DNA from 3 places in the Pseudomonas sp. SWRI18 genome. Region 3 is predicted to be linked to each of the others. Evidence: riboswitches for the same ligand, from Rfam matches in the RefSeq annotation. Region 3 holds a riboswitch; each other region holds the start of a gene.

Region 1 (10,258 bases), on a different contig from region 3:
TGGATGACGGCGTGGGCGCCATAGGTATGGCGCAGCCAGAAGTAGAACGCCAGGTAACCGTGGGGCGGCACCAGGTCCGGGTCGTGGTAAACGGCGCTGGCATCCACCTGATAACCCCGCGCCGGCTGGATGCCGACAAAGGTCAGGCCCAGGCGCAGACCGGCGATCATCAGGCGGCCGTCGCGGAACATCGGGTCGTTATGCGGCGCGCCCCAGCGTTCCAGCACCGCCTGGCGGTTGGCCTCGGGCAGGCGCTTGAACATCGTTTCGTAGGCGTCCAGGTCCAGGCTTTGATGGCAAGGGCGCAGGTCGAGACTGTCGAGGTCGTTGGTCACGCCGCCGAGCAGCGCGTGGATCAGCTCAGTGCCGCTGTCGGGCAACACGTGCGGCAGCGGATAGCCTTCGGCTTGCAGGGCGCGCAGGATATTCAGCGCCGCCGCCGGCGTATCCAGGCCGACACCATTGCCGATACGGCCGTCGCGGGTCGGGTAGTTGGCGAGGATCAGCGCGACGCGTTTGTCTGCGTTCGCCACCCGCGCCAGTTCGACCCAGCGGCGCGCCAGCTCGGCGACGAAATCCATGCGCTCGGGCGCGGCGCGGTAGCACACCACGTCCGACTGGCTGCGCTCGCTGCGCCAGGCCAGGTCCTTGAAGCTGATCGGCCGGCTGATAATGCGCCCGTCCAGTTCCGGCAAGGCGATGTGCATCGCCAGGTCGCGCGGCCCGAGGCCTTGCTCGCTGGCCTCCCAACCGGGCTGGTTGTCCTGGGCGCAGATCGCCTGGATCACCGGAATATTGCGGCGAAACGGGCGCAAGTGCGGCGCCTCCGGGCTGGATTGGGCAAACCCGGTGGTGTTCAGGATCACCGCAGCGCCGACTTCATCCAACCAGTCTTCGACCGTCGCCAGGCAGCCGGGCTCTTTAAGGCTGGCCACCGCCATCGGCAACGGGTTCAGCCCCGCTGCCTGCAAGCGCTGGCAGAACACCTCGATAAATCCGGTGTTGGCCGCCTGCAAATGTGAGCGATAGAACAGCACCGCCGCCACCGGCCAGTCGGCGTTCCAGTCCGCCTGCCAGTCGCTCAGGCGGGCATTGGCGTGGCGCGGATGATAAATCGCGGTGCGCGGCAGGGTTTGCGGCTCGGCCCAGGCGTAGTCGCGGCCCAGATAACCGGCGGCCAGGCATCGATAGAAATCCAAGGCATTGGCCAGCCCGCCCTGACGCAGGAAGTGCCAGAGGCGGTCGCGTTCCTGCGGCCCTACGGTGCTGAGGCTGCTGAGCTCCGGGTCCGGACGATCATCTCCCGGCACCAGGATCAGCTGTACGCCGCGCTCGGCCAATTCCACCAGGCGCTCAATGCCGTAGCGCCAATAGCCGATGCCACCGTGCAGCGAAATCAGGATGACCTTGGCATGGCGCAGCACTTCATCGACGTACAGGTCGACCGACGCGTGATTCTGCACCTGCATCGGGTTGGCCAGGCGAAAGGTCGGGTAATCGCCCGGCAGTTGCTGCGCCGCTTCGGCAAGCAGCGCCAGGCTGGAGTCGCCGCTGCACAGGATCACCAGTTCAGCGGGGGTCTGGCCAAGGTCGGCGATGTTGTCGTCCGAGACGAAACCACCGGGCTGGGTCCTGAGCAGGTGCATGGGTCAGGCGCTGAGGGCGGCGCGCAGTTGCGCTTCGAGGCCGGCGGCGTCCAGGTCCTGGCCGATCAGCACCAGCCGCGTGACGCGTGCTTCATCGGTGCCCCAGGCGCGGTCGAAGTGTTTGTCGAACCGCGTGCCCACGCCCTGGATCAGCAGGCGCATCGGTTTGTTGGGGATCGCTGCGAAACCCTTGACGCGCAGGATGCCGTGCTGCACCACCAATTGGCTCAAGGCGTCGAGCAGCAAGGCTTCGTCGGCTTGCGGCAGGTCGATGGAAATAGAGTCAAAAGCGTCGTGATCGTGATCATCTTCACCGTCATGGTGTTGATCGTGATGGCTGTGGCGTCCGTCGATATGCTCCTCGGAACCTGCGCCCAGCCCGATCAGCACATCCAGCGGCACGCGACCGCTGCTGGCCTCGATGACTTTCACCGCCGGCGGCAGTTCTTCGGCGACTTCCAGGCGCACGCGGGCCAGGTCTTCGGCGCTGATCAGGTCGGCCTTGTTGAGGATCACCAGGTCGGCGCTGGCCAGTTGGTCGGCGAACAGCTCGTGCAGCGGCGATTCGTGGTCCAGGTTCGGGTCGAGTTTGCGCTGGGCATCGACCTGGTCCGGGAACGCGGCGAACGTACCGGCGGCCACGGCCGGGCTGTCGACCACGGTGATCACCGCGTCAACGGTGCAGGCGCTGCGGATTTCCGGCCACTGGAAGGCTTGCACCAAGGGTTTTGGCAGGGCCAGGCCCGAGGTTTCGATGAGAATGTGGTCGAGGTCACCACGACGCGCCACCAATTCGCGCATCACCGGGAAGAACTCTTCCTGCACGGTGCAGCACAGGCAGCCGTTGGCCAGCTCATAGACACGGCCGTTGGCTTCTTCCTCGGTGCAACCGATGGAGCACTGCTTGAGGATTTCACCGTCGATGCCCAGCTCGCCAAATTCGTTGACGATCACTGCAATGCGCCGGCCCTGGGCGTTGTCGAGCATATGGCGCAGCAACGTGGTTTTGCCCGAACCGAGGAAGCCGGTAACGATGGTGACGGGAAGTTTGGCCAGTGTTTTCATCGGATGCCCTTTGGGGCGGGCATACGGGACGATAGGCCCTGCGACGGCGCGCAGCAGCGGATTTCGTCACCGGATCACCCCGCCCGGTTGAATTGAAAATCGGTTGCGAGGCAGGTCTCCTGGCTTGGGGCTTGCGGGTCTTGCGACCGGCACCGGCTGCGCCTTCCCGCCCGTTGAGGCAGTGGCGTGGCAGTCGGATAAACCCTTCACAGTTGCGGGGGCAGCCGCGGCTTGAACCGCGTTCCCTTCTTAGCTTCGGCCTGGGCCGAAGAACCTCGAGGGTGCAAGGCTACAGGGGCTCGCCGAATTTGACTACCATCGCCCGCCCATGCTCTTCTACCCACCTTGTTTCGGGTGCCCTTCACAGGGTGAAACGGGAAACCGGTGCGTCATGGTTCTTTAATCAAAGGCCTGACCAGTCCGGTGCTGCCCCCGCAACGGTAAGCGAGCGAAGCGTCATATCCACTGTGCCCCAGGCATGGGAAGGCGACGTTTTCAGGCAATAAGCCCCTCGCAAGCCCGGAGACCGGCCCGAAAAATCAGATAACAAACCCGCGGTGGGCGGGCGCTGTTCAGAACCCTGCGTGCCTGGCTCGCGGGGTTTTCATGCGCTCGTTCGCTCATGACACCTGAAAGGGACGCGCCATGTCGATCATCAGCAGCACCTCGCACTCCGCCAGCAGCACCACGACCCTGAGCCAACGCCTGACCGCCGCCATCGGTGCGTCGATTCTCGGCGCCTGCCTGGTATATTTCGCCGGTTTTTCGCACATCGAGGCGGTGCACAATGCTGCCCACGATACCCGCCACAGCGCCGCGTTCCCGTGCCACTGAGGCCTGCCGACATGATCAAGCGTATTGCACAAACCGCAGGCTTCACTGGCTTGCTGGCCGCCCTGCTGCTGACCCTGCTGCAAAGTTTCTGGGTAGCCCCGTTGATTCTGCAGGCGGAAACCTTTGAACAGGCCCCGGCTGTCACTGAAGTTGCCCACGAGCATGCTGCCGGCGTTGCGGCGCACACCCACGACGCAGGCGCCTGGGAACCGGAAGATGGCTGGCAGCGTGTGCTGTCTACCACGGGCGGCAATCTGGTCGTCGCCGTCGGCTTTGCCTTGATGCTCGCAGGCCTCTACACCTTGCGTGCTCCAACCCGTACCGCCCATGGCGTGCTGTGGGGCCTGGCCGGCTATGCCACCTTCGTGCTGGCGCCGACAATGGGTCTGCCGCCCGAGTTGCCGGGCACCGCCGCTGCTGATCTGGCGCAGCGGCAGATCTGGTGGATCGGCACCGCCGCGTCTACCGCTGTTGGAATCGCCCTGGTCGTGTTTGGCCGCAACTGGCTGCTCAAGGTGCTGGGCACGGCGATCCTGGTCGTTCCCCATGTGATCGGCGCTCCGCAGCCGCTGGTGCATTCGATGCTGGCGCCAGAGGCGCTGGAAACGCAGTTCAAGATAGCTTCGCAGCTGACCAACGTCGCATTCTGGCTGGCCCTGGGCCTGATCAGCGCCTGGTTGTTCCGGCGCAACCGCGACGGTCAATACTCGGCATGACCCTGGTGGTCGGCCTGGGTTGCCAGAGGGGTTGCGACGTTCACGCCCTGCTGGCCCTGTTTGACGGCGCCCTCGCCGAGGGCGGTATTGAGCGTCAACAGGTAACCGCGCTGGCCAGTATCGACCGAAGGCAAGACGAGCCAGGATTAATCGCATTGGCGCGCTTATTGAAACTGCCTTTACGCTGCTTCAGCGCAGAACAATTGGCGTTTTATAAAGACCGCCTGAGCCACAAATCCGACGTCGCCTTTGCCCATACCGGCTGTTACGGCGTCGCCGAAAGCGCCGCCCTGGCCCTGGCCGAAGACCTCTCCAACGCCCCTGCCTATCTGCGGATCACCCGCAAAAAAGCCGCCCAGGCCACCTTTGCATTGGCGTGGACCGGTTGAAACCCGATAATCGCCCTCTGCAATCATGAGCAATCTTCATGCTCATGCGTTTTTGAACAGGATTTTCCATGACCGTCTACTTCATTGGTGCAGGCCCCGGCGACCCGGAATTGATCACCGTCAAAGGCCAGCGACTGATCCGCAGTTGCCCGGTGATCATCTACGCCGGCTCGCTGGTGCCGGCGGCGGTGCTGGAAGACCATCAGGCGGAACAGGTGGTCAACAGTGCCGAATTGCACCTCGAGCAGATCATCGACCTGATCAAGACTGCACACGCGCAAGGCCATGACGTGGCGCGCGTGCACTCCGGCGATCCGAGCCTGTATGGGGCGATCGGCGAGCAGATCCGCCATCTGCGCGAGCTGGGCATCCCGTTCCAGATCATTCCCGGCGTCACGGCGGTAGCGGCGTGCGCGGCGTTACTGGAAACCGAGTTGACCCTGCCGGACATCGCCCAGAGCGTGATCCTGACCCGCTATGCCGACAAGACCCGCATGCCGGCCGGTGAAGATTTCGACAGCCTGGCGCGGCATGGCACCACCATGGCAATTCACCTGGGAGTCAACCATCTGGAGAAGATCGTCGCCGAACTGCTGCCGCACTATGGCGCCGATTGCCCGATTGCCGTGGTGCACCGGGCGACCTGGCCGGATCAGGATTGGGCGCTGGGGACGTTGAGTGATATCGGCGAAAAGGTCGCGGCCAAAGGCTTTCGGCGCACGGCGCTGATCATTGTGGGGCGGGTGCTCGCCAACGATAGCTTCAGCGAGTCGTCGCTGTATCGAGCTGGCCATGCGCACCTCTATCGCCCCTGAATATGCGATCAAAACTGTGGGAGCGGGCTTGCTCGCGAATGCGACGTGTCAGTCAAATCATTGGTGACTGACCCAACGCTTTCGCGAGCAAGCCCGCTCCCACAGTTGATGTAATTTGCCTGATAGATATCGCAAAACATTGAATTTTAAGTATAAAAAACGGCGCTCACGGGGCGCCGTTTTTTTGTCCGCAGTGAACACCTTACTCAGTAGTAGGCATTTTCTTTCTGCGTGTGGTCGGTCACGTCACGCACGCCCTTGAGCTCTGGGATACGCTCAAGCAGCGTGCGCTCGATGCCTTCGCGCAGGGTCACGTCCGCCTGGCCGCAGCCCTGGCAGCCGCCGCCGAACTTGAGCACGGCGATGCCGTCCTCCACCACGTCGATCAGGCTGACCTGGCCGCCATGGCTGGCCAAGCCAGGGTTGATCTCGGTTTGCAGGTAGTAGTTGATGCGGTCGTTCACCGGGCTGTCGGCGTTGACGCTCGGCACCTTGGCGTTCGGCGCCTTGATGGTCAACTGGCCGCCCATGCGATCGGTGGCGTAGTCAACCACGGCGTCATCCAGGAAGGCTTCGCTGAAGGCGTCGATATACGCGGTGAAGCTTTTCAGCCCCAGGGCGGTGTCTTCAGGCTTCTCTTCGCCGGGCTTGCAGTAGGCAATGCAAGTCTCGGCGTACTGGGTGCCGGGTTGGGTGATAAAGACGCGAATGCCGATACCCGGGGTGTTCTGCTTGGACAGCAGGTCAGCCAGGTAATCATGGGCGGCGTCGGTAATGGTAATGGCGGTCATGGAAACTCCTCACAGGCTTGCCCGCAGTTTACGCCAAAATATTACGCAGGTACAAAGTCCTAGTATTTTTGTCGGAAAAGCCCTGCACGCCTGACAGACGTTCTCGTTTGAGAGGACAGTATCAGGCCGATGCATGCGTCGAATAACATGAACGAAATTCATGAAAAACCTGCCCTGCTCAAAATCGGCACAGGTTTGTTATGATTCGTGCCCTCCGTAATGCCTGACCAGAGTAGTCCCATGTCCGATCGTAGCGTTCGTCTGCAAGCCCTTCACCAAGCCCTCAAGGAACGTATCCTGATCCTCGACGGCGGCATGGGCACGATGATCCAGAGCTACAAGCTCGAGGAGCAGGACTACCGTGGCAAACGCTTCGCCGACTGGCCGAGCGACGTCAAGGGCAACAACGATCTGCTGGTAATCACCCGTCCGGACGTGATCGGCGGGATCGAGAAGGCTTACCTGGATGCCGGCGCCGACATCCTCGAGACCAACACCTTCAACGCCACCCGCATCTCCATGGCCGATTACGGCATGGAAGACCTGGCCTACGAACTCAACGTGGAAGGCGCACGTCTGGCGCGCAAAATAGCCGACGCCAAGACGGCCGAAAACCCGGCCAAGCCGCGCTTCGTCGCTGGCGTGCTCGGCCCGACCAGCCGCACCTGCTCGCTGTCGCCGGACGTGAACAACCCCGGCTACCGCAACGTGACCTTCGATGAGCTGGTGGAAAACTACACCGAGGCCACCCAGGGCCTGATCGAGGGCGGCGCCGACCTGATCCTGATCGAAACCATTTTCGACACCCTCAACGCCAAAGCCGCGATCTTCGCCGTGCAGGGCGTGTTCGAAGCGCTGGCTATCGAACTGCCAATCATGATCTCCGGCACCATCACCGATGCGTCCGGTCGTACCCTGTCCGGCCAGACCACCGAAGCGTTCTGGAACTCCGTGGCCCACGCCAAGCCGATTTCCGTGGGCCTGAACTGCGCCCTGGGCGCCAGCGAACTGCGCCCGTACCTGGAGGAGCTGTCGAACAAGGCCAACACCCATGTGTCGGCGCACCCCAACGCCGGCCTGCCCAACGAATTCGGCGAGTACGATGAATTGCCGTCGGAAACCGCCAAGGTTATCGAAGAATTCGCCCAGAGCGGCTTCCTCAATATCGTCGGCGGCTGCTGCGGCACCACGCCGGGCCATATCAAGGCCATCGCCAAGGCCGTGGCCGGTTATGCGCCGCGCCCGATCCCGGACATCCCCAAGGCCTGCCGCTTGTCGGGCCTGGAGCCGTTCACCATCGATCGCAGCTCGTTGTTCGTCAATGTCGGCGAGCGCACCAACATCACCGGTTCCGCACGCTTCGCCCGCCTGATCCGTGAAGACAACTACACCGAAGCCCTCGAAGTCGCCCTGCAGCAGGTGGAAGCCGGCGCCCAGATCATCGATATCAACATGGACGAGGGCATGCTGGACTCGAAGAAGGCCATGGTGACCTTCCTCAACCTGATTGCCGGCGAGCCGGACATCTCCCGCGTGCCGATCATGATCGACTCCTCCAAGTGGGAAGTGATCGAAGCGGGCCTCAAGTGCATCCAGGGCAAGGGCATCGTCAACTCCATCAGCATGAAGGAAGGCGTGGAGCAGTTCATTCAACACGCCAAGCTGTGCAAGCGCTACGGCGCGGCCGTGGTGGTGATGGCGTTCGACGAAGTCGGCCAGGCCGACACCGAGGCGCGCAAGAAGGAAATCTGCAAACGCTCCTACGACATCCTGGTCAATGAAGTCGGCTTCCCGCCGGAAGACATCATCTTCGACCCGAACATCTTCGCGGTCGCCACCGGCATCGAAGAGCACAACAACTACGCCGTCGACTTTATCAACGCCTGCGCCTATATCCGTGACGAACTGCCGTATGCGCTGACCTCCGGTGGCGTGTCCAACGTGTCGTTCTCGTTCCGTGGCAACAACCCGGTGCGCGAGGCGATCCACTCGGTGTTCCTGCTGTATGCGATCCGCAACGGCCTGACCATGGGCATCGTCAACGCCGGCCAGTTGGAGATCTACGACCAGATCCCGGCCGAGCTGCGCGATGCGGTGGAAGACGTGGTGCTCAACCGCACCCCGGAAGGCACTGACGCCCTGCTCGCCATCGCGGACAAGTACAAGGGCGACGGCAGCGTCAAGGAAGCCGAGACCGAAGAATGGCGCGGCTGGCCGGTGAACAAGCGCCTGGAACACGCGCTGGTCAAGGGCATTACCACGCACATTGTCGAAGACACCGAGGAGTCCCGGCAGTCGTTCGCGCGCCCGATCGAAGTGATCGAAGGCCCGCTGATGTCCGGCATGAACATCGTTGGTGACCTGTTCGGCGCGGGCAAGATGTTCCTGCCCCAGGTGGTGAAGTCCGCCCGCGTGATGAAGCAGGCCGTGGCCCACTTGATCCCGTTCATCGAGCTGGAAAAAGGCGACAAGCCCGAAGCCAAGGGCAAGATCCTGATGGCCACGGTCAAGGGCGACGTGCATGACATCGGCAAGAACATTGTCGGCGTGGTGCTCGGTTGCAATGGTTATGACATCGTCGACCTCGGCGTGATGGTGCCGGCGGAGAAGATCCTGCAGGTGGCCAGGGAACAGAAGTGCGACATCATCGGGTTGTCCGGCCTGATTACGCCGTCCTTGGATGAGATGGTGCACGTGGCCCGCGAGATGCAGCGCCAGGACTTCCACCTGCCGTTGATGATCGGCGGCGCCACCACCTCCAAGGCGCACACGGCGGTGAAGATCGAGCCCAAGTACAGCAACGACGCCGTCATCTACGTGACCGACGCTTCCCGCGCGGTGGGCGTGGCCACGCAGTTGCTGTCCAAGGAATTGAAACCGGCGTTTGTCGAGAAGACCCGCCTGGAATACATCGATGTGCGCGAGCGTACTTCCAACCGCAGCGCCCGTACCGAACGCCTGAGCTACCCGGCGGCGATCGCCAAGAAGCCGCAGTTCGACTGGAGCAGCTACATCCCGGTGGTGCCGACCTTCACCGGCGCCAAGGTGCTGGACAATATCGACCTCAACGTCCTGGCCGAGTACATCGACTGGACGCCGTTCTTTATCTCGTGGGACCTGGCCGGCAAATTCCCGCGCATCCTTACCGATGAAGTGGTGGGTGAAGCCGCCACCGCGTTGTACGCCGATGCCCAGGAAATGCTCAGGAAGCTGATTGACGAAAAACTCATCAGCGCCCGCGCGGTGTTCGGCTTCTGGCCGACCAACCAGGTGCAGGACGATGACCTGGAAGTCTACGGCGACGACGGCCAGCCGATCGCAAAGCTGCATCATCTGCGCCAGCAGATCATCAAGACCGACGGCAAGCCGAACTTCTCCCTGGCCGACTTCGTGGCGCCCAAGGACAGCGGCGTGACGGACTACATCGGTGGCTTCATCACCACCGCCGGCATCGGCGCCGAGGAAGTGGCCAAGGCTTATCAGGATGCGGGCGACGATTACAACTCGATCATGGTCAAGGCCTTGGCCGACCGCCTGGCCGAAGCCTGCGCCGAGTGGCTGCACCAGCAGGTGCGCAAGGACTATTGGGGTTATGCCAAGGATGAACAACTGGATAACGAAGCGCTGATCAAGGAGCAGTACAGCGGCATCCGCCCTGCCCCCGGTTACCCAGCGTGCCCGGACCACACCGAAAAAGCCCAGTTGTTCCAGCTGCTCGACCCCCAAGCCCGCGAAATGCACGCCGGGCGCAGCGGCGTGTTCCTCACCGAGCACTATGCGATGTTCCCGGCGGCGGCAGTCAGCGGCTGGTACTTCGCCCACCCGCAGGCGCAGTACTTTGCCGTGGGCAAGGTTGATAAGGACCAGGTTCAAAGCTACGCCGCGCGAAAAGTTCAGGACCTGGCCGTGACCGAGCGTTGGTTGGCGCCTAACCTGGGTTACGACAACTGATCGGCTATCGGCCCAGCGCGGCGATTTCGGCCGCCGTCAGCTGCCTCATCA
Region 2 (10,258 bases), on a different contig from region 3:
GCAGGCTGAACAGCCCACCGTGAACGACCTCGACATTCAACAGTTGCTCCCGAGGCAAGCCGCGCGCCTGCGCCAGCAAAAGCCGCATCACACCGCCATGGCTGATCAACAACACACGCTCACCGGCATGGGCTTGATGCAAGCGTGCGACTGCGCCGAGCACTCGCTGGGAAAACTCAATGACAGGCTCCCCCCGCGGCGGCGTAAAAGCGTAGGGATCGGCCCAGAACAGACCCAGCCCTTGCGCATCGGTCTCCATCAAGGCCGCCGCACTCTGCCCTTCCCAGGCGCCGAAGTGCAGCTCTTGCAGGTCTTTTTCCAGGGTCACCGGCAGGTTGAGCCGAGCGCCCAGTTCTTCGGCAAACCGCGCGCACCGTTGCAGCGGCGAACTGACCAGGCGGTCCCATGGCCCCTGCTGCGCCACCGCCGCGCGCATCTGCGCCCAGCCCTTGGCGGTGAGGGCATCGTCCAGGCTGCCGCGCAAGCCGCCGCCCAGTTCGGTTTCGCCGTGGCGCAGCAGGTCCAGGCGCAAGGTCATGCCGGGCGGTCCGCCACGGCGGCTTCGGCGAACGTCGCCATCTGCCCGTGCAGCGCACAGGCCAGGCGCAACAACGGCACCGCCAATGCCGCACCGCTGCCTTCGCCCAGGCGCAAGCCCAGTTCCAGCAGCGGCTGCGCGTCAAGGCTTTGCAGCACGTGATGATGGCCGGGCTCGGCGCCGCGATGGCCGAACACCAACCATTCACGGCAGGCCGGGTTCAAGCGTGTGGCGACCAGCGCCGCGACGCTGCAGATAAACCCGTCCACCAGCACCACCACGCCGTCCTGGGCACACGCCAGGTACGCACCCACCAGCGCAGCAATCTCAAAGCCGCCGAGGTTGAACAGCGTGTGCAATGCATCACCGCGCTGCCCGGCATGCAAGGCCAATGCACGCTCGATCACCGCCACCTTGCGGCTGACGCCTTGGGCATCCAGCCCGGTGCCTGGCCCCGTGAGGTCACTGACCCGGCATTCGAGCAACGCACAGGCCAGCGCGCTGGCGGCGGTGGTGTTGCCGATGCCCATCTCGCCGCCGATAAACAGCTGCGCCCCCGCTGCCAGCGCGCGCCGCGCACTGTCGCGACCGGCCTGCAGGGCGAGTTGCCCTTGGGCCTCGGTCATTGCCGGGCCTTTGACGAAGTTGGCGGTGCCCGCGCCGATAGTCAGGTGACGCACGCCGGGCAGGTTCAGGGCTGGCGTCACCGTGCCCAGGTCGATCACTTCCAGCGGTGCATCCAACTGCCGCGCCAATACGCTGATGGCCGCGCCGCCGGTGACAAAGTTATGCAGCATCTGCCCGGTGACCGCCTGGGGAAACGCCGACACGCCTTCGGCAACCACGCCATGATCGCCGGCGAAGATGGCGATCCACAGCTGATCCACCGACGGCTTGACCTGGCCCTGCAGGCCGGCCAATTGCACCGCCAGCGCTTCCAATCGGCCGAGGGAGCCGGCCGGCTTGGTCAATTGCTGTTGGCGTGCCAGGGCTTCTTCGTACGCTTGAGCGTCAACCGCCTTACAAGGGTTGAGCCACCAGGTTTCCGTCATAACGCAGTACCTTTCAAAGTCAGGGGCAGGCCGGCAACGGTCAGGACCACACGCTGACAGCGCTCGGCCAAGGCTTGATGCAGCCAACCGGCTTCATCCACATAGCGGCGAGTCAATTCGCCCAGCGGCACGACACCTAGGCCGGTCTCGTTGCTGACAAAAATGATTTCACCCGGCAGCGCGGCCAGGTTTTCCAGCACTTGGTCGCGCTCGAACGCCAAGCGCGCGCGGTCTTCGAGCATTAGCAGGTTGGTCAGCCACAGGGTCAGGCAGTCCACCAGCAGGCACTGCCCGGGCGCCGCGTTTTCACGCAGCACGCGCGCCAGCTCGATGGGCTCTTCGATCAGGCCCCAGTGGTCCGGGCGACGTTGGCGATGCAGGGCTACACGCTCATTCATTTCACCATCCAGCGCTTGGCTGGTGGCGATGTACGTGACGGGCAAGGCACTGTCGCTGGCGAGCTTTTCGGCGAGACGGCTTTTGCCGGAACGAGCGCCGCCGAGGATTAGTTGATGCATAGGATGACACCTTGTTTCGCCGGTGGTTTTTTTGACACTGGCAAGATCCCCTGTGGGAGCGGGCTTGCTCGCGAATGCGGTGTGTCAGTCGCCGGCGCTTTAATTGAACCACCGCATTCGCGAGCAAGCCCGCTCCCACATTTGGATTGCAGTGCATCCGTTGAATAGTCAGTGCATTCACTCACTGCTGAATCCCGCATAGTTTGCGCAACAATTCAGTGTCCAGATAGTTTTCCACCAAGTCAGCCAAGCGCTCGATATCCCGCTCGCGCAACGCGTGGTAATCCACTTCCTGCACGTCCTGCAAACCCGCCCAGCGCAGCAAGGCGCTGCACGCGGCCGGGGTTTCGAACAGGCCATGCAGGTAGGTCCCGAGAATTTGCCCGTCCGCGCTTTGGGCGCCATCGCTGCGCCCGTCGTTCAGGCGCACCGCCGCGTTCGCCAAGGCTTCGCCGCACGTCACGCCCGCATGAATCTCATAGCCGCTGACCTCGGCGTCCTCCAGCAACAGGCGACCGCGCACATTGCGCAGCTGTTTCTCTTGCGCAAGCGTGGTACTGAACGCCAGCAACCCCAGGCCGTCACTCGAGCCTGCCGGCCCTTCCAGGCCCAGCGGGTCGTGCACCTGCTCGCCGAGCATCTGCAGGCCGCCGCAAATGCCGAGCACTTTGCCGTCATAGCGCAGATGCCGTGACACAGCGACATCCCAGCCATTGGCGCGCAGATAGGCCAAGTCGTTGCGCACGCTTTTCGAGCCGGGAAGGATGATCAGGTCGGCAGCGGGGATCGGCTGGCCTGGCCCGATGAATTGCAGGTCCACCTGCGGATGCAAGCGTAGCGGGTCGAAATCCGTGTGGTTGCTGATGCGCGGCAACACCGGCACCACCACCTTGAGCACTTGGGCAGCCTTGTCGACCTGACGTTTGTCGATGCCGTCTTCGGCTTCCAGATGCAGGTCCATCACGTAGGGCAACACGCCCACCACGGGTTTTCCCGTGCGCGCTTGCAGCCAATCCAGGCCCGGCTGCAGCAGGGCGATGTCACCACGAAAACGGTTGATGATGAACCCTTTGACCCGCGCCTGCTCCGTTGGCGAGAGCAGCTCCAGGGTGCCGACCAGGTGGGCGAACACCCCGCCGCGATTGATATCGGCGATCAGCAGTACCGGGCAGTCCACCGCTTCGGCAAAGCCCATGTTGGCGATGTCATTGGCGCGCAGATTGATTTCCGCGGGCGACCCGGCGCCTTCCACCATCACCACGGTGTAGGCCTGGTTCAAGCGTGCATGGGAGGCCAGCACCGCCTGCATCGCGATGGCTTTGTAGTCGTGATAGGCCACCGCGTTCATGCTGGTCACGGCGCGACCGTGGATGATCACCTGGGAGCCGGTGTCGCTGTTGGGTTTGAGCAGCACCGGGTTCATGTCGGTGTGCGGCGCCAGGTTGGCGGCCTGGGCCTGCACCGCCTGGGCGCGGCCGATTTCGCCACCTTCGGCGGTCACCGCACTGTTAAGCGCCATGTTTTGCGGTTTGAACGGCACGACCGCCACGCCCTGGCGCACCAGCCAGCGGCACAGCGCCGTCACCAACGTACTCTTGCCGGCGTCAGAGGTGGTGCCTTGCACCATCAGCGTACTCATGTCGCGTCCTTGTAGGCGACCAGGGCCTGGTCCAGGCGCAGCCAGTCGGCCTCGGTGCCGGGCAGGCCGAAACGCAGGCTGCTGTCATGCACGAACAGGCGCAGCAGGATGCCGCGCTGGGCCATGAACTCGTGCATGCGCTCGGCGTGAGGCGTGATCAGCCACTGGAACAGGGCGCAACCGCCCTGGGGGTAAAAGCCATGGCCCTCAAGCATGTCGAACAAGCGCTGGGCGGCCTCGATGCACCGTGCGCGCTGCCGTGCATGCCCGGCGCTGTCGCGCAGGCACACCTGGCCCAGCACCCGCGTGGGCCCGCTGACCGCCCAAGGGCCGACCTGTTCGGCCAGCAACTTGAGCAGCTTGCGCTCGGCCAATACAAAGCCCAGCCGCACGCCGGCCAGGCCGAAGAATTTACCGAACGAGCGCAACACAATCAGGCCGACCTGATGCGCCTGGCCCGCAAGGCTCAGTTCGGGGGTCACGTCCATGAACGCTTCGTCCACCACCAACCAGCCGCCGCGCTGGGCCAGCCGCGAGTGCCAGTCCAGCAAACGCTGGGGAGCCAGGCTCAAGCCGGTGGGATTGTTGGGGTTGACCACCACCAGCACGTCGAGCACATCGAGAAAGAAATCAACTTCCTGCTCTTGCACTTCGCGCACCACGTAACCGGCTCGGCGCCAGGCCTCGGCGTGTTCGGCATAGCACGGCGAGAGGACGCCGACCTTGCCGGAGCGGCGCAGGCGTGGCAGCAACTGGATGGCCGCCTGGGAACCAGGCACCGGCAATAAATGCGCGGCGCCGTAATAGGCGCTTGCGGTCTGCTCCAGGCCGTCGTCGGTTTCCGGCAGGCGCGCCCAGGCCCGCAGGGGGATCTCGGGGATCGGCCAGGGCCAGGGCGCGAGGCCGCTGGACAGGTCCAGCCAGTCGGCCTCGGCTATCCCGTACTGAATCGCTGCCTTGCGCAGCCGGCCACCGTGTTCAAGCATAGTATTGCGCCCCCACGCACAGGATCAGCAGCCACAACCATACGCCGCGCTGCACCAGTTGCCAGCCCCGCTCAATCGAATCGGCATCCGCCGCCGGACCTTCGCCCAACTGCGGGCGCTGGTGCACTTCGCCGTGATAGATCGCCGGACCACCCAGCTCAACGCTCAAGGCTCCCGCACCGGCGGCCATCACCGGCCCCGCATTGGGGCTGTCCCAGGTCGGCCCCTGGGTGCGCCAGCAACGCAGCGCCAGGCGCGTCTTGCCCAGCACGGCGTAGGTCAATGCCACCAGGCGTGCGGGAATATAGTTCAGCACATCGTCGATTTTTGCGGCCGCCCAACCGAAGCGCTCAAAGCGTTCGTTGCGATAGCCCCACATGGCGTCGAGGGTGTTGCTCAGGCGGTACAGCACCACGCCCGGCACGCCGGCGACCACAAACCAGAACAGCGCGGCGAACACCGCATCGCTGCCGTTTTCCAGCACCGATTCGGTGGCCGCGCGGGCGACTTCGGTAGGGTCCAACTCATTGGTCTGGCGGCTGACCAGATAGCTCACGCGCGTGCGCGCCTCTTCCAGGTCATCGCTGCGCAGGGCCTGGGCCACCGGGAGTACATGCTCGCCCAGGCTGCGCATGCCAAGGGCGAGGTACAACGTCAGGATCTCCAGGACCCAGCCGATATAGGGCGCCCACGACAACGCCGTGGCCAGCAAGGTCAGCGGCACCACGGCAATAAACCACGCGGTCACGCCATGGCTGCGCCAACCGCGGCCACCGCTGTTGAAACGTTGCTCGATGCGCCCGGCGAAATTGCCGAACGCCACCAGCGGATGCCAGCGCCTGGGCTCGCCCAGCAGCGCATCCAGCGCCACTGCAGCCACACACAGCAAGGCCACACTCATTGACTCACTCCCCACACATTCTCATACAACATGTCACTCAGCGGCCGGGGTTCGGTCCAGCCTTCGAGCTGCAACATCGGCGCCGGGTAGAACTCGGTCACCGGGCCCAGGCACAGCACGGCCAGGGGTTTTGCGCCAGGCGGCAAACCCAGCAGGTCGGCGAGCGCTTGTGGCTCGAACAGCGAGACCCAGCCCATGCCCAGCCCTTCGACGCGGGCCGCCAGCCACAGATTCTGAATTGCACAGGACAGCGAGGCCATGTCCATTTCCGGCAAGGTACGACGGCCGAAAATGTGCCGCTCGCGATCGTCCATCAACGCGGCCACCAGCACTTCGGCGCAGTCGTGGATGCCCTCGACCTTGAGTTTCATGAACGCATCGGAACGCTCGCCCAGGGCTTCGGCGGTGCGGATGCGTTCTTCTTCCACCAGTTGCTGGATTTGCCCGCGCAGTTGGCGGTCGCTGATACGGATAAAACGCCAGGGCTGCATCAGGCCCACGCTGGGTGCCTGGTGCGCGGCCTGGAGCAGGCGGTGCAGCAATTCGGGAGCCACCGTGCCGCCGCTGAAGTGGCGCATGTCGCGGCGTTCGGCGATGGCGCGGTAGACGGCGTCGCGGTCGGCCTGGGGGAAGGCGTTGTCAGTCATGGCCTCTTCGCGAGCAAGTCGAATCGTCGCACCGCCGCCCCCACATTTTGATCTGCGAACGCTGCCGATGTGGGAGCTGGCTTGCCTGCGATAGCGGTCTCAAGATCCGGCGCAAATAATGCAGCCACCGCCGATGGATTGGATGGAAAGTAAAAGTGCACGTAGGAAGCCGTCATCCGCCCTTGTCGGTAAACAGCCTCGGCCCCGCGCCCGCCATTGGGGCTCAGGCCACGGGCAATCGGCTGGCATTCAGTGCTGGTCAGGGAATGGTGATAGGTATGGCCACGCAACGTGCCTTCCGGCAGCTCCACACTTTGCAACGCCAACGCCGCCAGCTTCTTCTGCATCACCGCATCGCCCTGCAACAGACCGAGCAGTTCGGCGCGGGTGCCGTCGACATCGGTGAGCGAGTCGAGCAGATAGAGCATGCCGCCGCATTCGGCGAGCAAGGGTTTACCGGCCGCGTGGTGAGCGCGGATCGCGTCGAGCATCGGCGTGTTTGCCGACAGGGCCTGGTGATGCAGCTCCGGGTAACCGCCGGGTAGATAGAGGCTGTCGGCGTCGGGCAAGGCGTGGTCATGGATCGGAGAAAAGAAACTCAACTCGGCGCCCATTGCCCGCAGCAGGTCAAGACTGGCGCCGTAGGTGAAGGCGAAGGCTTCGTCACGGGCCACGGCGATACGCACGCCATTGAGCAGCGGCTCAGCATTGACCACCTGTGGCGCAGCGAAGGTTACCGGCGGCGGCAAGGCCACTTCGCAACTGCTGCCCAACGCCTGGGCGGCGGCGTCCAGGCGTACATCGAGGTCATTCAGTTCGCTGGCTTGCACCAGGCCCAGGTGACGGCTAGGCAATTCAATACCGGTTTCGCGGGACAGCGCGCCGTACCAACGCAGGCCCTCGGTGAGGCTGCCTTCCAGCAATTGCGCATGGCGCAGGGTGCCGACGCGGTTGGCCAGCACGCCGGCGAACGGCAGATCCGGCTGATAGCGCGCCAGGCCCAGCGCCAACGCGCCGAAGGTCTGGGCCATGGCCGTGCCGTCTATCACGCCCAATACCGGCACGCCGAAGTGGCGCGCCAGGTCGGCACTGGAAGGTGTGCCGTCAAACAGGCCCATCACGCCTTCGATCAGGATCAGGTCCGCCTCACCGGCGGCTTCCCACAGCAAACGACGGCTTTCCTGCTCGCCCACCATCCACATGTCCAATTGATACACCGGCGCACCGCTGGCGCGTTCGTGGATCATCGGGTCGAGGAAGTCCGGGCCGCATTTGAACACGCGTACCTTGCGCCCCAGGTTGCGGTGCAAACGGGCGAGCGCGGCGGTGACGGTGGTTTTGCCCTGGCCGGACGCCGGTGCGGCGATCAATACGGCCGGGCAATGACGGGGCTGATTCAAAGTTCGACGCCCTTCTGTGCCTTGATGCCGGCCTGGAACGCGTGCTTGAGCATGCCCATTTCGGTGACGGTGTCGCCCATCTCGATCAACTCAGGCTTGGCGCCACGGCCGGTGACCACCACGTGCTGCATCGGCGGCCGGGCTTGCAGGTCGCCGAGCACTTGGTCCAGGTCGAGGTAGCCGTGCTTGAGGGCGATGTTGAGTTCGTCCAGCACCACCATGCCAATGCTCGGGTCTTGCAGCATCGCGCGGGACACCGCCCAGGCCGCTTCGGCGGCGGCGATGTCGCGCTGGCGGTCCTGGGTTTCCCAGGTGAAGCCTTCACCCATGACGTGGAAACGCACCTGCTCGGGGAAACGGCGGAAGAACAATTCTTCGCCCGTGCTGTGGCGTCCCTTGATGAACTGCACCACGCCGCACTGCATACCGTGGCCCATGGCCCGGGCGAGCATGCCGAACGCGGAGCTGCTCTTGCCTTTGCCGTTGCCGGTCAGCACCAGGAGCAAGCCGCACTCGTTGGGGGAATTGGCGATGCGTTCGTCGATCACGGCTTTTTTACGCAGCATGCGCGCCAGGTGGCGTTCGTCGCGGTCGGGGGAATCGGTCATGGCAGCTCTCCGTTGGGGCTGGACAAAAACGGCGGGCAGGAAAAAACAAAAAACAGACAGCCAAGCATCGCCCACCGTGATGCTGTTGGATGTTTCAGGCCGGTCTCCGGGCTCATGAGTGGCCGCTGCATGCACAGCAGGCCAACGCTGCGCCTTCCCATATCACACGGATACAGTGGCAATAAAGGCAGCGTCTTGACTCATTTACCGTTGCGGGGGCAGCGCCGGGATCGCGGCAGCACTGTGTACAAGTGCGCTCGCTCACCGGCTTCCCTGTTTCACTCTGTCGACGCGCACGCCACAGAGCACCTGGAACAAGCCGCGAAGGTTAGTGGGTTGGGGGTGGAGCGTCAATTAAAGCTGGTGGTGCACTTGAACCATCGCACCGTCGCCCTCCTCTACCCTTACAGGTATCAAGGAGTACACCATGCACAAAACAAGACTCGCCCTACTCATCATGGTCGCCGGCAGCCTCGCGGCCTGCGGTGAAAGCTCCACCCTTCAGGTCTCCGACGGTACCGGGCCGTCGCCCCAGTTGCCCGAACCGAACAAAACCCTGATCCCCACCGTCAATATCGCCCCGGCCATCGGCTGGCCCGAGGGCGTGAAGCCGACAGCCGCCGCCGGCACCCAGGTGGCGGCGTTCGCCGAAGGCCTGGACCATCCGCGCTGGCTGTATGTGCTGCCCAACGGCGATGTGCTGGTGGCGGAAACCAACGCGCCGCCCAAACCGGACGACGCCAAAGGGATCCGGGGCTGGGTCATGGAGAAAGTCATGGGCCGTGCCGGCGCCGGCGTGCCAAGCCCGAACCGTATCACGCTGCTGCGTGACGCCGACCACGACGGCGTCGCGGAGACACGTAGCGTGTTCCTGGAAAATCTCAATTCCCCCTTTGGCATGACGCTGGTCGGCAACGACCTGTACGTGGCCGACTCGGACAAGCTGCTGCGCTTCGCCTATCAACCGGGTGAAACCGCGATCAAGGACGCCGGCACGACAGTCGTCGACCTGCCGGGCGGCCCGCTGAACCACCACTGGACCAAAAACGTGGTGGCCAGCAAGGACGGTAGCAAGCTGTACGTGAGCGTGGGCTCCAACAGCAATGTCGGCGAAAACGGGCTTGACGCGGAACAGGGCCGGGCGGCGATCTGGGAAGTGGATCGCGCCAGCGGCCAGCACCGCCTCTTCGCCTCCGGCCTGCGCAACCCGAACGGCATGGCGTGGGAACCAAAGAGCGGCAAACTGTGGACGGCGGTGAACGAGCGTGACGAGATCGGCAGCGACCTGGTGCCTGACTACATCACCTCGGTCAAGGATGGCGGCTTCTATGGCTGGCCGTTCAGTTATTACGGCCAGCATGTGGATGTGCGCGTCACGCCGCAGAACCTGGACCTGGTAGCCAAGGCGATTGCGCCGGACTACGCGGTCGGCCCGCACACCGCTTCGTTGGGCCTGACCTTTGCCGAAGGCAGCAAACTCCCGGCGCCGTTCACCCAGGGCGCGTTTATCGGGCAGCATGGCTCGTGGAATCGCAAGCCGCACAGTGGTTATAAGGTGATCTTCGTGCCGTTTGAAGGTGGAAAACCGAAGGGGCAGCCGGTGGATGTGCTGACCGGGTTTCTCGATAAGGATGAAAAGGCCATGGGCCGGCCGGTGGGTGTGGTGATTGATCAGCAGGGGGGCTTGCTGGTGGCGGATGATGTGGGGAATACGGTGTGGCGGGTGTCGGCGGCCAAGTAGGCTATCTTGGGCAGATCACAAAACAGTTTGTTGCCGTGGCGGCCTTTGGGCCGACCAGGCTGTTGGGGTTGACCCGTGTACATATCCGTTATTTGGGTAACGGCGGCTATTGGTTCCGCCCTTACGGCGGGTCACTTTTGGAAAGAGCCCAAAAGTAACCAAAAGGCTCTTGCCCCACCACTCGGCACCTCGCTTGGGCTCGGTGTGCCCTCACTCCGGCTTGAATCC
Region 3 (10,258 bases):
GTCAGCCCTTGACGAAGGTATAACCGCAGGAATCGGATAGCCGCAGGTGTCCGGGATCCCGCCTTATAGCGGCTCGCCAAGCGTGGGTGTTTCTCGGGCCGGGTAGACCGGGCATAGGGCAATTGAACTTAAAAGTTGATCACTTGGTCAGCTAATTAAGCAGCTCCGTTTCCCTTATCAGGACTTTTCCATGCGCGATTACACGCTCAACTACCTGTTCAACGGCGAACCCCGTACCCACACATTCGGGCTCAAGCAACCCGAGTTGCCCGTGCATGAGGCGGCGTTGCACTTGCTGCAATTGCATTTGGGCGATGCGGAGAATGGATTGGTCCTGCCTCCTGCGGATGCGACGCCGGAGGAAGTTTTGCAGCAGGCGCGGGTGATGGGGATAACCGAGATCGAGGTGCTATAACGAAAGGCCCAGCACCTGCTGCAGATATCAAGGCAACAGCGATCAAATGTCGGAGCGGGCTTGCTCGCGAATGCGGTGTATCAGTCAATAATTAATCAACTGATCGACCGCTTTCGCGAGCAAGCCCGCTCCCACATTGGATTTTTGGTGTTTTCGTAAGCGTGCGCTAGTTAGGGCGCAACCGCAGTATCTGCGCCCCATCGAACGGGTCTGTGAGGTAGTGAGCCTGCACGCCAAACGTCTGCTGCAGCCGTTGCGGCGTCAGCACCTCCAGCGGCTGACCCAGCGCCACCAGCCGGCCGTGATCCAAGACTGCCAGCCGGTCACAGGTCAGCGCCTGGTTCAGATCATGCAGCGCAACCAAGGTGGTCACCGGCAACCCCTGTATCCCCTTCAATATCCCCAGTTGATGTTGGATATCCAGATGATTGGTCGGCTCATCCAGCAGCAGGATCTGCGGGCGTTGCGCCAGCGCGCGGGCGATGTGCACGCGCTGGCGTTCGCCGCCGGAGAGGCTGCGCCAGGCGCGCTGGCTCAGGTGGGTGGCGTCGACGTCATGCAGGGCCTGGTTGACGATGGCGTCGTCCTCGCTGGACCACGGGCTCAGCGCCGACAGCCACGGCGTGCGCCCCAGTGCCACGGCATCAAAGACACGGATCGCATCGTCGGTGTCGGCCTGTTGCTCCACCACCGCCAGTGTCTGCGCGATGGCGCGACGGGACAGCTCGCCCAATCGCGCACCGCCCAGCCGCACCTCACCGCAGGCCGGCGTACGCAAGCCGGCGAGCAGTTTGAGCAGGGTGGATTTGCCGGAGCCGTTCGGCCCGACGATGCCCAGGGTTTCACCCAAGTGCACGTCCAGGTGAATATCACGCAGTAGTTGGGCTTCACGCACCTTGAAGCCCAGCCCGCTGCAACTGAGTACCGTCATCGCGCGTTCCTCCGGCCGATCAGGATCAGCGCGAACACCGGTGCGCCGACCAGTGCCGTGACCACACCGACCGGAATCACTTGGCCCTTGATCAGCGTGCGCGACAGCACATCCGCCGCGATCAAAAACAGCGCGCCACCCAACGCACTGGCCGGCAGCAGGCGCGAATGCCCGGTGCCGAGCAACAGGCGCACGGCGTGGGGAATGACCAGCCCGACAAAACCGATGGAGCCGACAATCGACACCATCACCGCCGTCACCAGGGCCGCGCAACCCACCAGCACGAACTGCACGCGCCGCACGGGAATACCGAGGGACGCCGCCGAGTCGCTGCCGAAGGTAAACGCGTCCAACGCCCGACGGTGCCACAGGCACACCGCCAACCCTGCGACCGCCACCGGCACCGCCAGCCACACCGAGGGCCAGCGCACGCCGCTGAGGTTGCCCAGCAGCCAGAACAGGATGCCGCGCGCCTGTTCGGAACTGGCGGACTTGGTGATCAGGAACGCGGTGAGCGCATTGAACAGCTGCGAACCGGCAATGCCGGCGAGGATGATCTGGCCGGTGCCGCTGGAGGAACCGCTGGCGCGCGCGAGCAGGATCACCAGGGCGAATGCCGCCATTGCCCCGGCAAACGCACCGGCCGACAGCGACACCAGCCCGCCACCGACGCCCATCAATGCCACCAGCACCGCGCCGGTCGAGGCGCCGGCGCTGATGCCCAGCAGGTACGGATCGGCCAGCGGGTTGCGCAACAACGACTGCAGGATCACCCCGCACGTCGCCAGCCCGGCACCGCAGGCGGCGGCGACCAGCGTGCGCGTCAGCCGATAGTTCCACACCACGCCTTCATCGATGGGGTCCAGCACATAACCGGCAGCCCATAGTTTGTTGGCGAGTACCTGCAGCACCACTTGCGGCGAGATGGCGGTTTCGCCGATGGCCACGCCGGCGAGCACAGCGATCAGCAGCAAGGCCAGGGCGAGTAGGGCGCGGATCATTTGCGCAGGTCGTAGCCGTCGATGGCGGCCGCCAATTGTTCAAGGCCGTCGAACGTGCGAATGCTGGCCTGCAACGCCATGGCGTCGAGAATGATGATGCGGTTGTTTTTAACCGCGTCCATGTTGCGCGTCACCGGATCGCTGCGCAAAAAAGCGAGTTTCTTTTCATGATCGTCAGCGGGGTAGCGGCGGCGGTCCATGCGTGCGATCACCAGGAAGGTCGGGTTGGCCTTGGCAATGGTTTCCCAGCCGACGGCGGGCCACTCTTCATCGGACTGCACCACGTTGTGCAAGCCCAGCGTCTGCAGCATGAATTCGGGAACGCCTTTATGGCCGGCCACGTACGGGTCGCTGGCCATTTCGGAACTGGAGAACCACACCAGTGCGCTGGCGTGCTTGAGGCCTTTGTTTTGCACGGTGGCGATGGACTTGGCCAGACGCGCCTTGAGTTCGTCATTTAACTGCTGGCCGCGATCCTGTACGTCGAAGATCTGCGCCAGTTGGCTGATGCTTTTGTAAATGGTCTCGATGCGAAACGGCTGCAGTCGCGTGCCGTCGGCGCCCACCAGGTTGTCCTTGCCTTCGCAGTCGGAAGGCAACAGATAGGTCGGGATCTTCAGTTCATGGAATTGCTCGCGCGTACCCACTACACCGTGCGCGCCGACCACCCATTCCAGCTCGGCGGCTACCAGTTGCGGGCGCTTGGCGATCACCGCTTCGAAGCTCGGCTCGTTGTTGGCCAGGCGCTCGATGGTGTCGTTCTGCGTCTTGAACTGCGGCAATACGCTGTTGAACCACAGCGACGTGCCGACCACTTTGTCGCCCACGCCCAAGGCATACAGCATCTCGGTAGCTGCCTGGCCGATGGTCACGCTGCGGGCGGGCGCTTGCTGGAAGCTGAGGTGGCTGCCGCAGTTTTCCACGCTCAGCGGGTAGTGGGTGGGCGCGGCGTGGGCCAGGGCACAGAAGCCGATGCCGGCGAGCAGGGCGGTAACGCGTGGCAGCATGGAGCGATCTCCGGGTGAACCGTACGTGGAACTGGGGAGGTACGGTATTGGAAATAGACGCTCGAGCGCTGTGGTACAGGCAGGCAAGAATGTCCTTCCCGGACACCCCGCCGGTTAGTGATAGAGCTTGCGCCGGCAGGTCTCCTGACTGATGCGTCGTCGCCACGCTCCAGCCTTCCCGGACGGGTCCAGTGGCATCAAGGAGCAGGCTCGGCACCTACAGTTGCGGGGGCAGTTCCGATTGGCGCGGGTGTACCGCGCTTCGGATTCCCTATTAGTCCCGTTTGGGAACCGGCGCGGTATGGTAGTTGATTAGCGCCTGGCGAAATAGCCCAAGGCGCGTCCCGTCAGAGACGAATGTCGTCCGGGCCCTGGATCAGCGCTTCGATGCGCGTGCCGGTGGCGCGCTCTTCGTTGCTGAAGCCGTCGTAGTCGGCCAGGTTGGCGAAACGGATGCCGGTCAGGCGTTCGATCTGGATCACGCTGCGCTGGTAGGTCCTGAGCTGGCCGAACATCAGGTCGAGCTGGCCCAGTTCGCGGCTCTGGTCAATCATGTAGGCGCTGGCGGAGGGTTTGCCATCATCGCTGAGGTAAGCGACGACTTTCCAGAACGCCTTGGGGATCTTGACGCCCCGGTACACCCGGTCGTCGTCGCTGAACACCGGGCCGGTAAACACCGTTGCGCGGGCTTTCCAGCGTTGGGTGTTATCGAGGATGTAGTCCTCGAGTTCCAGCCAGGTCTTCTGGTTGAACCCGCTCATCTGCGGCGAGCAGTTGGTGAAGTGGAAGGTGTCGAAGTTGGCGGTCTTCGCCTCGTCGCCCCAATTGGGGTCTTGCCGGCGTACCAGGTGGCCGCGATCCAGACCGTTGCCAGCGTACAGGTCCTCGCCCACCTGTGCGTCGATCGGCAGGCGACCGTCGTAGGCCCAGGTGTCGTTGCTGCGGGCCACGTCCACATGCTGCGCGCCATCGATGTTGGCGCCTACATACAGCGCCAGCCGCCGCGAACGTGACATCGTTACCGAGAAGTGCGTGTAGTCCAGGCGTTCGCCGCCGTTTTTCTGCGTCTGTACATCGCTCGCAAGGCGTTGCTCGACCGTGGGCCAGGGCACCGCGAAGCCGCCGAGGAAATCCTCGGCATAGCCGCGCCGGTCCTTGAGGTCCTTGGCGGCGGTGACGCGGGGCGTCGCCGCCCTGGCCTCCAGCAGGGCAGGGCTGGGCGCGAGCAGCGGGTGCAGGTCGGCGAGCCTTGGGCGGTGCGAAAGATCAATCTTGGCTTTACGTGCTGGCATCGGTAAGTCCTCCTTGAATAAACACGACTGCAACATAGCTTAATGACAATTGATGAGGCGCATTGAACCCGGGAAGCTATCCTGAATCGATTACTTGGACGTTGTCACATGCCAAAGGGAGTCAGCCCATGTGTGTTCGCCAGCCTCACCGTCATCCGATTTTCTGCCTGATCCCGCCGTACATGCTCGACCAGATCGCGCGCAACGGCGATAAAACCCAACGCGACGTTGCATTACGCACCCGCGCCAAGGACAGCACGTTCCGCTCACTGCGCATGGTCGCGGTGCCGGCCAAAGGGCCCGCGCACATGGCCCTTGCGATGGGCGCCGGCAAGCGTCGCTCGATCTACAGCGCCGAGGGCACCGACAGCCTGCCGGGCACGCTGGTGCGTGGCGAAGGGCAGCCCGCCAGCGGTGACGCAGCGGTGGACGAGGCCTATGATGGCCTGGGCGCCACCTTTGATTTTTTCGAACAGGTCTTCGACCGCAACTCCATCGACGATGCCGGTATGGCGTTGGACGCCACGGTTCATTTTGGCCAGAACTATAACAACGCGTTCTGGAACTCCAGCCAGATGGTGTTCGGCGATGGCGATGAGCAACTGTTCAACCGCTTCACCATCGCCCTCGACGTGATTGGTCATGAATTGGCCCATGGCGTCACCGAGGACGAGGCCAAGCTGATGTATTTCAATCAGTCCGGGGCGCTGAACGAGTCGCTGTCGGACGTGTTCGGTTCACTGATCAAGCAATATGCGTTGCAGCAATCGGCGCAGGACGCCGACTGGTTGATCGGCAAGGGTCTGTTCACCAAAAAGATCAAAGGCACCGCGTTGCGTTCGATGAAAGCCCCCGGCACCGCGTTTGACGACAAGCTGCTGGGCAAGGACCCTCAGCCTGGGCACATGGATGATTTTGTCCAGACTTACGAGGACAATGGCGGGGTGCACATCAATTCGGGCATTCCCAACCATGCGTTTTACCAGGTGGCGACGAAGCTCGGCGGGTTCGCCTGGGAGCGCGCCGGGCGTATCTGGTACGACGCGTTGCGCGATGCGCGGCTGCGCCCGAACTCCGGGTTCCTGCGCTTTGCACGCATCACCTATGATATTGCCGGTCGACTCTACGGCGTGGGCAAGGAAGAGCAGCAGGCGGTCAAGGACGGTTGGCAAGCGGTCGGCATTACGGTCTGACGTGAGGAACAACCATGCAAATTTCGCTCAAGGAAAACGGCGGGCCTGGGTTTTTCCCAGGCTTGGCCAAGCCACGTACCCTGACGCTCGATGCACTACCGGAACCCGACCAGCAGGAGTTGCGGCAGCTGATAGAGGCGTCGGACTTCTTTCAGTTGCCGCAAAGTGAAGCGCCGGCTCCGGGTAACCCCGGCCAGGTGCATTACACCCTGACCGTGACGGAAGGCGAGCAGGCGCATACCGTTTGCGTGCTGGCGCCGGTGAAGTCCCAGGCGCTGGACGGGCTGGTGCAGTGTGTGCGGCGGCATGTGCGCTGCTGAGTCTGTTGGTGAGCGGGCTTATTGTGGCAAGCCCGCTCGCCACAGAGGCCCCCACAATTGATCTCCGGTGTTTTCAGTTCTTTTTTGGCTTACTTACGATCCAGCCACACGGTCTGCGCATTGCAGAATTCGCGTACGCCGAAGTGCGACAGCTCGCGCCCGAAACCGCTCTTTTTCACGCCACCAAACGCCACACGAGGGTCGGAAACGCTGAAGGCATTGACGAAGATCCCGCCGGTTTCCAGCTGATCGGCAATGTCGCGTGCCTTGGCCGGGTCTGTGGTGAAGATGCTTGCGGTGAGGCCGAACTCGCTGTCGTTCGCCAGGGCTACGGCGTGGTCGGCGTTGCGCGCGGTGATAATCGACGCCACGGGACCGAATAGTTCCTGTTTGAACGAGGTCATCTGGTCGGTGACGTTGGCCAGCACCGTAGGCTCGTAGTAGTTGCCGGCGCCGGGCACTTTGTTGCCACCCAGCAGCAGCGTCGCGCCTTCTTCCAGCGTGGCCTGGACCTGGCCGTGCAGTTCGTCGCGCAGGTCGAAGCGCGCCATCGGGCCGATGTAGGTGGAGGCTGAAGTCGGGTCGCCCATCACCAGGGCACGGCTGGCTTCAAGGAATTTGGCGGTAAAGGCTTCCACCACACCCGCTTCGATGATCAGGCGCTTGGCGGCTGCGCAGACCTGACCACTGTTCTGGAAACGGCCGATCAGCGCGGCTTGCACGGCGGCGTCGAGGTCGGCGTCGTTGAGCACGATGAACGGATCGGAGCCGCCCAGTTCCAGCACACATTTTTTCAGCGCGGCGCCGGCCTGGGAACCAATGGCAATGCCGGCACGGACGCTGCCGGTCAGGGTGACGGCGGCGATGCGCGGGTCGGCAATGGCCTTGGACACGCCGTCGTTGGCCACGTTGATCACTTCGAACAGGCCTTCGGCGAAGCCGGCTTTGTGGAATGCCTGCTGGATCAGGTAGGCGCTACCCATCACGTTCGGCGCATGCTTGAGCACGTAGGTGTTACCGGCCAGCAGGGTCGGCACGGCGCCGCGCAGCACTTGCCACACCGGGAAGTTCCACGGCATCACGGCGAGGATCGGGCCCAACGGGCGGTATTCGATGCGGGCGCTGCCGTTGTCCACCAGGGTTGGTTCCGAGGCGAGCATGGCCGGGCCGTGGGCTGCGTACCATTCGCTCAGTTGCGCGCATTTTTCGATTTCGGCACGGGCCTGGGCGATGGGCTTGCCCATTTCCAGGGTGATGGTCTGGGCCATTTCTTCTGCCTGCTCACGCAAGGCGCTGGCCAGGCTCAGCAGCAACTCGGCGCGCTGGCTGACCGGCTGGCGGCGCCAGGTGCGGAAGGCTTGGGTGGAACGCTCAAGGGCGGCGTCCAGTTGAGACGCGTTTTCGTAGGCGTAGCTGGCAACCGTTTCGCCATTGGCGGGGTTGATCGACAAGGCGTGGGTCTGGTGGGAAATAGCGTTCATGGCACCGTCCGGCTGAATGAATGAGATGGACCCAGCCTACGGGGCTGTATCTTTTCTGGAAACTGAATAATATTAAGCGATACATTCACGATTGGAGAATGACTTGGACCTGGTGCAGCTGGAAATCTTCAAGGCCGTTGCTGAGCAAGGCAGCATCAGCGCCGCCGCGCAGTTGATTCATCGCGTGCCGTCGAACCTGACCACGCGCATCAAGCAACTGGAGCAGGATCTGGGCGTGGAGTTGTTTATCCGCGAGAAAAGCCGCCTGCGCCTGTCACCGGCCGGCTGGAATTTCCTCGGCTATGCGCGGCGTATTCTCGACCTGGTGCAGGAAGCCCGAGCCACGGTGGCGGGGGAGGAGCCCCAGGGCGCGTTCGCCCTCGGTTCGCTGGAAAGCACGGCGGCCGTGCGCATTCCAGCCTTGCTGGCGGCGTACAATCAGAAGCACACCAAGGTCGAGCTGGACCTGAGCACCGGGCCTTCTGGCACGATGATCGAAGGCGTGCTGTCGGGACGCCTGACCGCGGCCTTTGTCGATGGCCCGGTGCTGCACTCGACGCTGGAGGGCGTGGCCGTGTTCGAGGAGGAAATGGTGGTGGTCGCGCCGCTGCACCACGCGCCGATCACGCGCGGGCAGGACGTGAATGGCGAGAATATCTATACGTTTCGCTCGAACTGCTCATACCGGCACCACTTTGAACGCTGGTTTTCACAGGATGGCGCGGCGCCTGGCAGGATTTTCGAGATCGAGTCCTACCACGGCATGCTCGCCTGTGTCAGCGCCGGGGCGGGTTTGGCCTTGATGCCGCGCAGCATGCTGGAAAACATGCCGGGCTTTGCGGCGGTGAGTGTGTGGCCGTTGGCCGACAGTTACCGCGTGTTGAACACTTGGCTGATCTGGCGCCGGGGCACGGTGTCGCAGAGTTTGAACAGCTTCGTGAAACTCCTGGAGGAGCGCGATCTGGTAGCGCCATAGATCCAATGTGGGAGCTGGCTTGCCTGCGATAGCATCAGCCGGGTTTGCCTGATACACCGAGGTGCTGGCATCGCAGGCAAGCCAGCTCCCACAGTTTGTGGCCTTATCAGCCGCCGAATTGCAGGGTGCCCATGGCTAACTTGGCCATGATCGCCGTCGCGCCCAGTTGCACCAACCACAGCGCCAACCCACCCAAAAACACCCCCAGCGCCACTTGCAGCACCAGGCTTTTCTGGCGCTTGGCTTGCGGCGCGCGTGGGGTGAAGTGGTCCAGTTCGTCGCGGTCGGCACGCAGGTCCAGGTCGTCGTTTCTCATAGGGTTCTCACAGCAAAGGGGCGGTCGAGGTTCAGTCTAGGGGCTGGACACGAAAAAGGGGAAGCCATCGGCTTCCCCTCCTTGTGCCACCGCTACCGTTTACAGCACCTGAACGATTGCCTGTGTGACCGCATTGATGTTCGACTGGTTCAACGCCGCCACGCAGATACGTCCGGTATCCAAGGCGTAGATGCCGAATTCGCTGCGCAAGCGGGTGACTTGCTCAACGGTCAGGCCGGAGTAGGAGAACATCCCGCGCTGGCGGCCGACAAAGCTGAAGTCGTGGCCCGGCGCAGCCTTGGCCAATTCGGCGACCATCTGCTCACGCATGGCACGGATGCGCAGGCGCATCTCGGCCAGCTCGGCTTCCCACTGGGCACGCAGCTCTGGGCTGTTGAGCACCGCCGCGACGATGGCCGCGCCGTGGGTCGGCGGGTTGGAGTAGTTGGTGCGGATCACACGCTTGACCTGGGACAGGATGCGCGCGCTTTCTTCCTTGGAGTCGCCGACGATGGACAGCGCACCGACGCGTTCGCCGTACAGGGAGAACGACTTGGAGAACGAGCTGGACACAAAGAAGGTCAGGCCGGACTCAGCGAACAGGCGCACCGCAGCGGCGTCCTCGTGGATACCGTCGCCAAAACCCTGGTAGGCCATGTCGAGGAACGGCACGAGGTTTTTGGCCTTGACCACGTCCAGCACGTTTTGCCAGTCGGCCGGGCTCAGGTCGACGCCGGTCGGGTTGTGGCAGCACGCGTGCAACACCACGATGGACTGTGGCGGCAGGGCGTTGAGGTCTTCGAGCAGGCCGGCACGGTTTACGTCGTGGGTGGCGGCGTCGTAGTAGCGGTAGTTCTGCACCGGGAAACCGGCGGTTTCGAACAGGGCGCGGTGGTTTTCCCAGCTCGGGTCGCTGATGGCGACGACGGCGTCTGGCAGCAGTTGCTTGAGGAAGTCGGCGCCCAGCTTCAGCGCGCCGGTGCCGCCAACGGCTTGCACGGTGACGACGCGGCCGGCTTCGAGCAGGGGCGATTGCGCGCCGAACAGCAGGGTTTGCACAGCCTTGTCGTAGGCCGCGATGCCGTCGATCGGCAAGTAGCCCCGGGCGGCGTGTTGCGCTACGCGAATGGCTTCCGCTTCGGCAACGGCACGCAAGAGTGGAATCTTCCCCTCCTCGTTGCAATAAACGCCCACGCCAAGGTTGACCTTGGTGGTTCGTGTGTCGGCGTTGAATGCTTCGTTGAGGCCCAGGATTGGATCGCGTGGTGCCATTTCGACAGCGGAGAACAGGCTCATTTTTGCGGCAGCTCTATGGGGGAAGGGAGG

What was found. Region 3 has a riboswitch for cobalamin ahead of H0Z09_RS18145 (ABC transporter substrate-binding protein). Riboswitches for the same ligand answer to the same signal wherever they lie in the genome.
Positions count from the first base shown of each region.
Region 1: linked by a shared signal. The riboswitch ahead of H0Z09_RS16105 (CbtB-domain containing protein) and the one ahead of H0Z09_RS18145 (ABC transporter substrate-binding protein) in region 3 are both predicted to bind cobalamin.
Region 2: linked by a shared signal. The riboswitch ahead of cobO (cob(I)yrinic acid a,c-diamide adenosyltransferase) and the one ahead of H0Z09_RS18145 (ABC transporter substrate-binding protein) in region 3 are both predicted to bind cobalamin.

Region 1 covers NZ_JACCQQ010000013.1:126,157-136,414, forward strand. The annotation lists gene cobN (cobaltochelatase subunit CobN) at 1-1,646, opposite strand, end outside; gene cobW (cobalamin biosynthesis protein CobW) at 1,650-2,711, opposite strand; cobalamin riboswitch at 2,803-3,004, opposite strand; cobalamin riboswitch at 3,047-3,261, shown strand; gene H0Z09_RS16105 (CbtB-domain containing protein) at 3,357-3,545, shown strand; gene H0Z09_RS16110 (CbtA family protein) at 3,557-4,261, shown strand; gene H0Z09_RS16115 (cobalamin biosynthesis protein) at 4,258-4,650, shown strand; gene cobM (precorrin-4 C(11)-methyltransferase) at 4,719-5,465, shown strand; gene nfuA (Fe-S biogenesis protein NfuA) at 5,672-6,256, opposite strand; gene metH (methionine synthase) at 6,497-10,207, shown strand.
Region 2 covers NZ_JACCQQ010000036.1:22,760-33,017, forward strand. The annotation lists gene cobC (alpha-ribazole phosphatase family protein) at 1-538, opposite strand, end outside; gene cobT (nicotinate-nucleotide--dimethylbenzimidazole phosphoribosyltransferase) at 535-1,590, opposite strand; gene cobU (bifunctional adenosylcobinamide kinase/adenosylcobinamide-phosphate guanylyltransferase) at 1,587-2,108, opposite strand; gene H0Z09_RS25980 (cobyric acid synthase) at 2,290-3,747, opposite strand; gene cobD (threonine-phosphate decarboxylase CobD) at 3,744-4,733, opposite strand; gene cbiB (adenosylcobinamide-phosphate synthase CbiB) at 4,726-5,634, opposite strand; gene bluB (5,6-dimethylbenzimidazole synthase) at 5,631-6,281, opposite strand; gene H0Z09_RS26000 (cobyrinate a,c-diamide synthase) at 6,278-7,681, opposite strand; gene cobO (cob(I)yrinic acid a,c-diamide adenosyltransferase) at 7,678-8,289, opposite strand; cobalamin riboswitch at 8,369-8,617, opposite strand; gene H0Z09_RS26010 (sorbosone dehydrogenase family protein) at 8,717-10,030, shown strand.
Region 3 covers NZ_JACCQQ010000016.1:98,867-109,124, reverse strand. The annotation lists gene H0Z09_RS18160 (hypothetical protein) at 191-415, shown strand; gene H0Z09_RS18155 (ABC transporter ATP-binding protein) at 582-1,346, opposite strand; gene H0Z09_RS18150 (iron ABC transporter permease) at 1,343-2,347, opposite strand; gene H0Z09_RS18145 (ABC transporter substrate-binding protein) at 2,344-3,354, opposite strand; cobalamin riboswitch at 3,471-3,665, opposite strand; gene H0Z09_RS18140 (DNA/RNA non-specific endonuclease) at 3,702-4,646, opposite strand; gene H0Z09_RS18135 (M4 family metallopeptidase) at 4,775-5,839, shown strand; gene H0Z09_RS18130 (protealysin inhibitor emfourin) at 5,854-6,159, shown strand; gene H0Z09_RS18125 (aldehyde dehydrogenase family protein) at 6,249-7,640, opposite strand; gene H0Z09_RS18120 (LysR family transcriptional regulator) at 7,744-8,616, shown strand; gene H0Z09_RS18115 (hypothetical protein) at 8,723-8,932, opposite strand; gene H0Z09_RS18110 (amino acid aminotransferase) at 9,032-10,228, opposite strand.